Regions from separate parts of the Gordonia sp. McavH-238-E genome, predicted to be linked through region 4. Evidence: riboswitches for the same ligand, from Rfam matches in the RefSeq annotation. Region 4 holds a riboswitch; each other region holds the start of a gene.
What was found. A riboswitch is a leader RNA that binds a small molecule or an ion and turns the genes downstream of it on or off. The one in region 4 is predicted to bind cobalamin.
Positions count from the first base shown of each region.

Region 1: linked by a shared signal. The riboswitch ahead of MHN80_RS04775 (FecCD family ABC transporter permease) and the one ahead of MHN80_RS17465 (ABC transporter substrate-binding protein) in region 4 are both predicted to bind cobalamin.
Region 2: linked by a shared signal. The riboswitch ahead of MHN80_RS06670 (CbtB-domain containing protein) and the one ahead of MHN80_RS17465 (ABC transporter substrate-binding protein) in region 4 are both predicted to bind cobalamin.
Region 3: linked by a shared signal. The riboswitch ahead of MHN80_RS14330 (iron ABC transporter permease) and the one ahead of MHN80_RS17465 (ABC transporter substrate-binding protein) in region 4 are both predicted to bind cobalamin.

Region 1 is NZ_JAKRFE010000003.1:98,934-101,128, forward strand. Features, by position in the region: gene MHN80_RS04770 (L-lactate dehydrogenase) at 1-459, opposite strand, end outside; cobalamin riboswitch at 576-758, shown strand; partial or broken gene MHN80_RS04775 (FecCD family ABC transporter permease) at 835-1,883, shown strand; gene MHN80_RS04780 (ABC transporter ATP-binding protein) at 1,880-2,195, shown strand, end outside.
Region 2 is NZ_JAKRFE010000004.1:68,207-70,401, forward strand. Features, by position in the region: gene MHN80_RS06665 (CbtA family protein) at 1-646, opposite strand, end outside; gene MHN80_RS06670 (CbtB-domain containing protein) at 688-924, opposite strand; cobalamin riboswitch at 1,000-1,136, opposite strand; gene MHN80_RS06675 (ATP-dependent helicase) at 1,198-2,195, shown strand, end outside.
Region 3 is NZ_JAKRFE010000008.1:224,570-226,764, reverse strand. Features, by position in the region: gene MHN80_RS14335 (YdeI family protein) at 36-608, shown strand; cobalamin riboswitch at 756-906, shown strand; gene MHN80_RS14330 (iron ABC transporter permease) at 930-2,015, shown strand; gene MHN80_RS14325 (ABC transporter ATP-binding protein) at 2,012-2,195, shown strand, end outside.
Region 4 is NZ_JAKRFE010000011.1:3,003-5,197, forward strand. Features, by position in the region: gene MHN80_RS17455 (NAD(P)/FAD-dependent oxidoreductase) at 1-471, opposite strand, end outside; gene MHN80_RS17460 (TetR/AcrR family transcriptional regulator) at 464-1,045, opposite strand; cobalamin riboswitch at 1,108-1,244, shown strand; gene MHN80_RS17465 (ABC transporter substrate-binding protein) at 1,255-2,195, shown strand, end outside.

The DNA of each region.
Region 1 (2,195 bases), on a different contig from region 4:
GGACGAGTCGAGCACGGTGCCCGAGCCGAAGATCCGGCTGGGCGACAATCCGCTGATCTGCTGGGCGGCGTAGGTGACGACGTCGACCGGATTGGTGACCATCACGTAGATCGCATTCGGGGCCACCTCGAGCACCCCCGGGAGGATGGCGCGCGTCAGACCGATTGTGGCCTCGGCCAATTCGAGACGGGACTGACCCGGCTTCTGCTTCGCACCGGCGGTGAAGACGACGACGTCGGCGTCCGCGCACACCGACACGTCGTCGGAGCCGATGATGTCGGCACGAGGGACGAACTCGAGGCCGTGGGACATGTCGAGCACCTCGGCGGTCACCTTCGCGGCGTTGATGTCGAGGAGCGCGATGGTCCGTGCAACACCCCGGATGAGCGAGGAGTAGGCGATCGCGGTGCCCACCGCACCCGCCCCGATGATGGCCAGCTTCGTGTCTCGTACGTCCATCGGTTCACCGTTTCCGCGTCGGGTTCATCGATCGTCGGCATCCAGCGTAGGTCCTCGCACGGCCGCTGTCCGGGGACGCACGCCGACCGCCCACCGATCCGCTGGACGGTGTTGATAGCGTGAGCGGCGAGAACGGTCACACCCGCACACGTGGGTGTCAGGGAACCCGGTGCGAATCCGGGACTGGCGCGCAGCGGTATGGGGGACGGAACCGGCACACAGCCACTGGGGCGACCCGGGAAGGCGCCGGCTCCGGACGAACCCGAGTCCGAATACCGGCCGCTCTCGCTCGAGTCCACCGTGTATCTCGCGCACAGATACCCAGACCGTAAGGCAGTACAGTCCGTGTCCCGTCGTATCGACGGCACGACCGAGATCGCCACCGCCCCGCCGGTACGGCGACTCCCGTCGACGCCGCTAGCCGCAGTTCTGCTCGTCCTCACGCTCCTCAGCATCGCCCTGGCCACCGCGTTCGGCGCCGAGACCATCCCCGTCGGCGACGTCTGGCACACCGTCGCCGGACGCCTGACCGGCGCCGAGACCGATTCCGCGCACGCGGTGATCATCTGGGATCTCCGGCTGCCGCGGTCCGTCCTGGCCGCGCTCGTCGGCGCCGGGCTCGCACTGCCGGCGCTCTCATGCAGGCCCTGGTCCGCAACCCCCTCGCCGAGCCGTACCTGCTCGGCGTGTCCGCCGGCGCGGCGGTCGGGGCCACCGCCGTCATGACCCTCGGCGTGCTGGCCGGCCTCGGGGTGTGGGCACTCTCCGGCGGCGCGCTCCTCGGCGCGCTCGCGGCGACCGTCACGGTGTACCTCGTCGCCCGCGCCCAGGGCGGGTTGACCGCGCTGCGACTCATCCTGTCCGGCGTCGTGTTGTCCTCGGCGTTCATGGCGTTGTCGTCGCTGCTCGTGTTCACCGCCGCGGATCCCCACGCCGCCGACAACGTGATGTTCTGGATGCTCGGCAGCGTCGCCGGCGCCACCTGGGCGAAGGTGCAGATCGCCGGGGTGGTCGTGCTGGTCACCATCGTGGCGATGCTCGCGATCCACTCCTGGCTCGACGCCTACGCTGCCGGCACCGACACCGCGACGTCGCTGGGTGTACCGGTACGCGCGATGCGCAACGCGCTCTTCGGGATCCAGGGCGTCCTGGTGGGCGTGCTCGTCGCGGTGGCGGGTGGGATCGGCTTCGTCGGTCTGATCGTCCCGCACGCCGCCCGGCTGCTCGTCGGCGCCACCCACCGCGCGATGCTGCCGGTGGCGGTATGCGGCGGCGCACTGTTCCTGGTGTGGGTCGACGTCATCTCGCGGGTCGCGGCCGCGCCTCGGGAGATGCCTCTGGGCATCGTCACCGGGTTGATCGGCGCGCCGATCTTCCTGTTCCTCATGGGTCGACACCAGTATGTGTTCGGCGGCGGCTCATGACCAATCCACCACCGATCCGCTCGATGGCGTTGCGCGCGAACGCACTCGCGTGTCGACGGGGCGGCCGCGTCGTCCTGCGCGATGTCGATCTCGACGTCCCGGCGGGCACCCGACTGGCCATCGTCGGCCCCAACGGTTCCGGCAAGACCACCCTGTTGCGCACGCTGTGTGGGCTCGAACGTCCCGTCGCCGGCACCATCGACGTGGGTGGCGAGGACCTGCATCGACTCCCGTCGCGGCAGCGGGCCCGCTCGATAGCGGTGGTGGGCCAGGAGGAACAGCCCTCGGCCGAACTGACCGTCGCCGAGGCGG
Region 2 (2,195 bases), on a different contig from region 4:
TGCGAACCGGCTCGGGGACCTCGCTGAAGGACGGCAGGAACGCGAGCACGATCGCGATGCCGGCCAGGTAGGCCGCGACAGCGGCGACGGCCGAGACGAATCCGCCGATCCGCGGACGCAGCCACAACGCCAGGACCACGGCCGCGATGGCCAGGATCACCGACGCCACACTGATGGTGAGGAAGGCTCCGGTCCTCTCGCCGATGGTGTCGTCGTCGCCGACGGCGGGCGGATTCGCCGGGTAGGCGAAGAACGGAACGGCGAACACGGCGACGAAACCGATCGCGCCGAGCACACCCGCGACCGCGCGCGGGTCGGTCGCCGGATGGCGACTGCCGAGATGACTCCAGAGCACCGTGAACGCCACCGCGAAGAACGCACCCATGCACACCGCGAACACGACGTTGCCGACACCGGCGCCGAGGTTCTCCTGCATGGCCCGCGTGAACAGCTCGCCGCCCTCACCGTGCGTGTGGCCACCCGGTTCGGCGGCGTGGGCCAGTGCCTCCTCGGCCTCCGAACGGGCGCCTTCGTAGTCGATGGCCTTGGCGACGACCGGTTCGAGGTAGAACCGGGCGAACACGAACGAGACGATTCCGGCGATCAGACCTGCGAGCAGGCCGGCGCCGATGAATTTCTTCTCCATATGTACTTGGCTTCCTGTGGGATACGGCCGGTCAGGCCGGCTCAGTGGCAGGGGAAGCCGAGGAAGTGGCGTGCGTCGTGCACGAACTCGTGGACGTGGGTGTCGGAGCCGAAGACGGACACGACGCCCTGGTCGTACCCGAGGAAGTAGTAGGCGAGACCCGCCAGGAGCACGGTCAGGCTGAGCCAGAGGGCTGCACTCGCGACCGACAGGTTCGGTACGGGCAGGGCACGGGCCGGGGCGGCCTGTACGGCTGCAACAGTGCGGGGAGCTGTCATGGTGGGGTCCTTTCGCCGATCTCGCGTCGGAGATGTCGTGGTGTAGCAGTCCGGAGGACTGCTACGCGCCGGCACGGCATCCTGACTCACGTCACCCCGTCACCATCGACCGCGTCGATATGTCGACACGTCGACCGCGTCGACATATCTACGGTGTCGATATGGGCAGCGTTCACAGTGGCGCGACCGTTCCGGACTCTCACCGGATTCCCCGCACAGGCGTGGGATGACTCTATACCGCGCTCTGTCGTACGCGTGAGACATAGTGGAGAGATGCCCCGCGCTTCGGTGCTCGACCGCTTCACCGCCCCCACCCGACGGTGGTTCTCCGGCGCCTTCACCGCTCCCACCGCCGCGCAGAAGGGTGCGTGGACGTCGATCGCCGACGGCTCGCACACCTTGGTCATCGCCCCCACCGGATCGGGCAAGACCCTCGCCGCGTTCCTGTGGGCCCTCGACCGCCTCGCCGCCGACCCGGACTCGCGGCCCGCCGGCACCAAGGTCCTCTACATCTCGCCGCTCAAGGCATTGGCCGTCGACGTCGAACGCAACCTGCGGGCCCCGCTGACCGGCATCACGCGGGCGGCTCAGGAGCTCAACCTGCCCGAACCGAACATCACCGTCGGCGTCCGGTCCGGTGACACCTCCGCCGCGGACCGCCGCGCACTGGTCAAGACACCGCCCGACATCCTGATCACGACGCCGGAGTCGCTGTATCTGATGCTCACGTCGGCCGCGCGAGAGAGCCTCACCGGCGTCCAGGCCGTCATCGTCGACGAGGTGCACGCGGTCGCCGCCACCAAGCGCGGTACGCACCTCGCGCTGACCCTCGAACGACTCGACGAGCTGCTCGAGAAGCCCGCGCAGCGGATCGGGTTGTCGGCGACCGTCCGGCCGCCGGAGGTGGTGGCGGGGTTCCTGTCCGGCGCCGCGCCGTGTCAGGTGGTCAAGCCCAAGGCCGACAAGACGTTCGACCTCCGCGTCGATGTTCCGGTCGAGGACATGGCCAACATCCCACCCCCGGTGTCCGATGCCGACCCCGCCGCACTCGACGACGCGTTCTCCCCGACCGCCGGGTCGCTGTGGCCGTACGTCGAGGCCTCGATCGTCGACCAGATCGAGGCCAACCGGGCGACGATCGTGTTCGCCAACTCCCGGCGCCTCGCCGAGAAACTCACCGCCCGGCTCAACGAGATCCACGCCGAACGCCACGGGCAGCCGGCCGAACCGACCGGCAATCCGTCGGTCGCCGGCGGCGCCCCCGCGTTCGT
Region 3 (2,195 bases), on a different contig from region 4:
TACCGAGACGAGGCCCGGCTGATTAGGGTGAACGCATGGCCGACCCCGATGCGCCGAAGCTCGCCGTGGACACGATCGAGGCATGGCGAGAGTGGTTGCGGGACAACCACGACTCATCCGGCGGCGTGTGGCTGGTGTTCTGGCGCAAGGGATCGGGCCGGGAACCGATCGACTACGACGAGTGCGTTCGCGAGGCGCTGTGCTGGGGCTGGATCGACGGCCACACCCGCGTCATCGACGACCGCCGCCGCGGCATGTGGTTCACCCGGCGCGGACGCAACAGCGGATGGTCGGCGTCGAACAAGGCGCGTGTCGCCGACCTCGCGGCCGCCGGTCGGATTCAGCCCGCCGGCCAGGCCGTGATCGACGACGCCCAGGCCCGCGGCCTCTGGACCATGTTCGACGACGCCGAGGCGCTGATCGAGTCCCCCGAACTCGCCGCCGCGCTCGACGCCGACCCCGTCGCGCGCGCCAACTGGGATACGTTCCCGCCGAGCGCCCGCAAATTCGGGTTGTCGCAGCTGGCCATGGCGAAGCGACCGGAGACCAAGACGAAACGCATCGCCGGCCTCGTCGAGCGGGCGGCGCGCAACGAGCGGCCGGCCTGACCCTTCGTGACACGCCCTCCGCAGGCTCCGGGCGCTCCTCCGACGCAGGGAGCGGTGGGTGTGTGGTTCTTTCGGATCAGGCAGCGGAGGTGACGCGTCCTCCGCAGGCTCCGGGCGTTGTCGCCAGCGTCGTCGGGGCGCGGTGTCGGAGACTGTCGGGTATGTCGTACTCTCGTCGCATCGAGATCCCTGGGAAGCCGGTTCGACTCCGGCGCGGTCCCGCCACTGTGAACTCGGCGCGTCGATGACCTCGACGCACTGACTCAGCCAGATACCAGCCTCGATGCTGCTTGTCACGCCACGAGGATGGACCGACGACACATGACGATCGATGGTGCCCGCAGGGCGCCGGTACTGCCGCGCACGCACAGACGCACGAGACGACGCCGTCCCGTGGTCGTGGTTCTCGTCGTGCTCGGGTTGGCCCTGGCCGCTGGGTTTCTCGCCCTGTGTTCGGGCGCCGAAGTGTTGCCCGTGTCCACGGTCGTCGACGTGATCGCCTCACGGTTCGGTGGGCCTGCCGTCACGCGCACCCAGCTTGCGATCGTCTGGGACATCCGGATGCCGCGAATTCTGCTCGGTCTGGTGGTCGGCGCGGGCCTCGCCGTCGCGGGGGTGCTGGTCCAGACGCTGGTCCGCAATGCGCTGGCCGACCCGCACCTTCTCGGCGTCTCGTCTGGTGCGGCAGTCGGGGCGACATCGGTGATCACCACCGGGTTCCTCGCCGGCTTCGGGTTGTGGTCGCTGAGTCTCGGAGCGATGGCAGGCGCATTGGGAGCCGCGCTGCTCGTCTTCGCGATCACCATGAGCCAGGGTGGTATCACTCCGCTCCGGTTGGTGCTGACCGGAACCGTTGCCGCATCAGCGCTGTCCGCCATCGCCAGCTTCCTCGTGCTGCGCACCAACGATTCGCAGGCGGCTCAATCGGTCCTGTTCTGGTTGCTCGGCAGCCTCGCCGGCGCATCATGGAGCAAGCTGCTGCTGCCGGTTTCGGTCGTCCTGATCTGTACCGCCGTCGCTTTCGCACTCCACGGGTGGCTCGACGCCCTGTCCGCCGGGCCCGATGTCGCCGTGGCGGTCGGGGTGAGGGTCCCGCTGCTGCGAAACCTGCTGTTCGGCCTGCTCGCGGTGATGGTCGGCACGATGGTCGCGGTGTCCGGGGCCATCGCCTTCGTGGGCCTGGTGATCCCGCACATCGCACGCATCCTCGTCGGTTCCCGACACCGCTGGGTCCTGCCCACCGCCGCCCTGATCGGCGCGGTCTTTCTGGTTCTCGTGGATGTGATCGCGCGAATCGCATTGCGGCCAGTCGAGATCCCGCTCAGCGTGGTCACCGGGGTCATAGGTGCGCCGCTGTTCCTGTTCATCCTCGGGCGGCGCCGCTACCAGTTCGGTTCCTCAGCATGAGCCGCCCACCGGTCGGGATCGTCGTATCCGGGATCGAGGTGTGGATCGACGGTCATGCTGTGCTGCAGGACATCTCGCTCGATGCGCCGGCCGGTGGCATCGTCGGTCTCGTCGGACCGAACGGCTCCGGCAAGTCGACCCTGCTCAGGTCGGTCGTCGGCTTGCTCCGACCCCGGCGAG
Region 4 (2,195 bases):
GACCGGTGGCAGACCCGGCTCGGACAGCGCACCAGGCGCGGCGACCAGGTAGCGGCAGCGGATCTCGCCATCCGTCGTGACCACGACCCATTCCTGCGCCGCGCCGTCCCAGTGAGCCGAGGTGAGTGCGCAGTTGTAACGGATCTGGTCGGCGAAATCGGCTGCGACCGAACGCAGATACTGGTGGATCTCGTGGCGGCGACCGTAGGTGTTGGACCAGTCCGGGTTGGGGGCGAAGGACAGGGAGTACAGCGACGTCGGGACGTCGCAGGCCGCGCCCGGGTAGTCGTTCTCGCGCCAGACCCCACCCGCGCCGTCGCCACGTTCGATGGCCAGCGTCTGCAGCTGCGGATGATCCGTGCGAAGACGATGCAGGGCGGCGAGACCGCCGAACCCGACGCCGACGACGAGGACGTCCACGCGCCGGGGCAGCGTGTTCTGCTGCGGGAGAGTCGGACTGGGTTCAGTCATGGGTCAGGAGTTCCTTCCATACGGGCAGGAGGTGGTCGAGCAGCGCGCGGTCGGCGTCGGGTGAGCGCAGGATGCGCGACACCGCCAGTCCGCGTGCGAGTTCGATGGAGAGTTCGAGCTCCGCGGCGGTGTACCGGTCGCCGAACAACTCGGCACAACCGACGGCGAGTGCGTCGGACACCTGCTGTTCGAGCGGGATGATCGCGGTTCGCAATCCGACGTCGCAGCGGGCGGCGACCCACAGCTCGAGAGCGGCGTCGAACAGCGGGCCGCTGAACGCCTCGATGAGTATCTCGAGTCCCTCGTCACCCGTCCGGGGCCGCGACAGGATCTCCGCCAGCCGACGCTCGACCAGGTGTCCGACCGCGGCGACCACCAGTGATTCCCGGGTGGGGAAGTGATGCAGTAGAGCGCCGCGGGAGATACCTGCCCGGCGGTTGACCTCCTGCGTCGTGGTGGCGGCGTAGCCGACGTCGACCAGGGCGTCGACGGTCGCGTCGAGGATGAGCGCACGCGTGGTCGCGGTGCGTTCGGCCTGCGTGCGTCGGCGCGGGGCTCGGGTGGGCTCGGTCACATCGACGACGATAGCACAAACAGTCCGGACTGCTTGTAAGTTCCGGGGATCATCCACCGCACGCCGCATGCGATGTCGTGATTGTCCACTCCGTACGATGACCGGGACGCAAGGGAACCCGGTGCGAATCCGGGGCTGTCCCGCAACTGTGACCCGACCTCGATCGGGAAGCCAGATCGCTTGCGTCTTCGCGACCCACGAGGATGGACATGAAAAATTCAAGATCGACAGCTGCGCACGCAGCTCCCGAATTCACCCGGCGCCGGCTGCTACGCGGAGCCGGTGGGATCGCCGGCCTCGCCGGTCTCGGCGCGGTGGGCCTGCTCTCCGGTTGTGCCGACCGGCCGAGCCCGGCAGGCGCGCCGAGCGGCGGTACCCCGGTCCCCGGCGGCACGTTGCGCGTCGTCTTCGCGGGCACCTCGGCGACCGCCGATGTCCTCGACCCGCACGTCGTCGGCCACTCGGCGGGTGGCGCACTGTCCAAGGCGGTGTGGGATCACCTCGTCGACTACAACAACGACCTCACCCTCGACTATCGGCTCGCCGAGTCCCTGGAGCCCAACGCCGACGGCTCGCAGTGGCGGATGGCGCTGCGCCGGGGCGTCGAGTTCAGTGACGGTTCGCCGTTCACGTCTCGCGATGTCATGTGGAGTCTCGAGCGCATGCTCGACGAGGAGAAGCCGTCGGCCGGTGACCTCGACATCATCGACCTGTCCCGCACCAGGCCCGACGGCGATCACGCCGTCGTGGTGTCGATGAGAGAACCCGTCGCCGACTTCGGTTCGGTGCTGGCCGGTTGGTACGTCTACGTGATCAAGGACGGTACGTCGGAGTTCACGCCGTCGTCGCTTCCCGTGGGGACCGGCCCGTTCGTTCTGGAGTCGTGGTCGCCGGGCGACCGGTCGGTGTTGACCCGCAACGAGAACCATTGGGATCAGCGGCCGCACCTCGACGGGCTGGAGATCCTCCAGGTCGCCGAAGCCGACGCCAGATTCAACGCATTCGGCTCGCAGGAGGCCGACGTCGTCTACGAACTCTCGCCGGCGCAGGGCAACATCCTGCGATCGCAGTCCGACGTCTACCTCGTGACGCCGCCGGTGGGCACGATGAGCTCGTTCACGATGCGTACCGACCTCGCGCCGTTCGACGA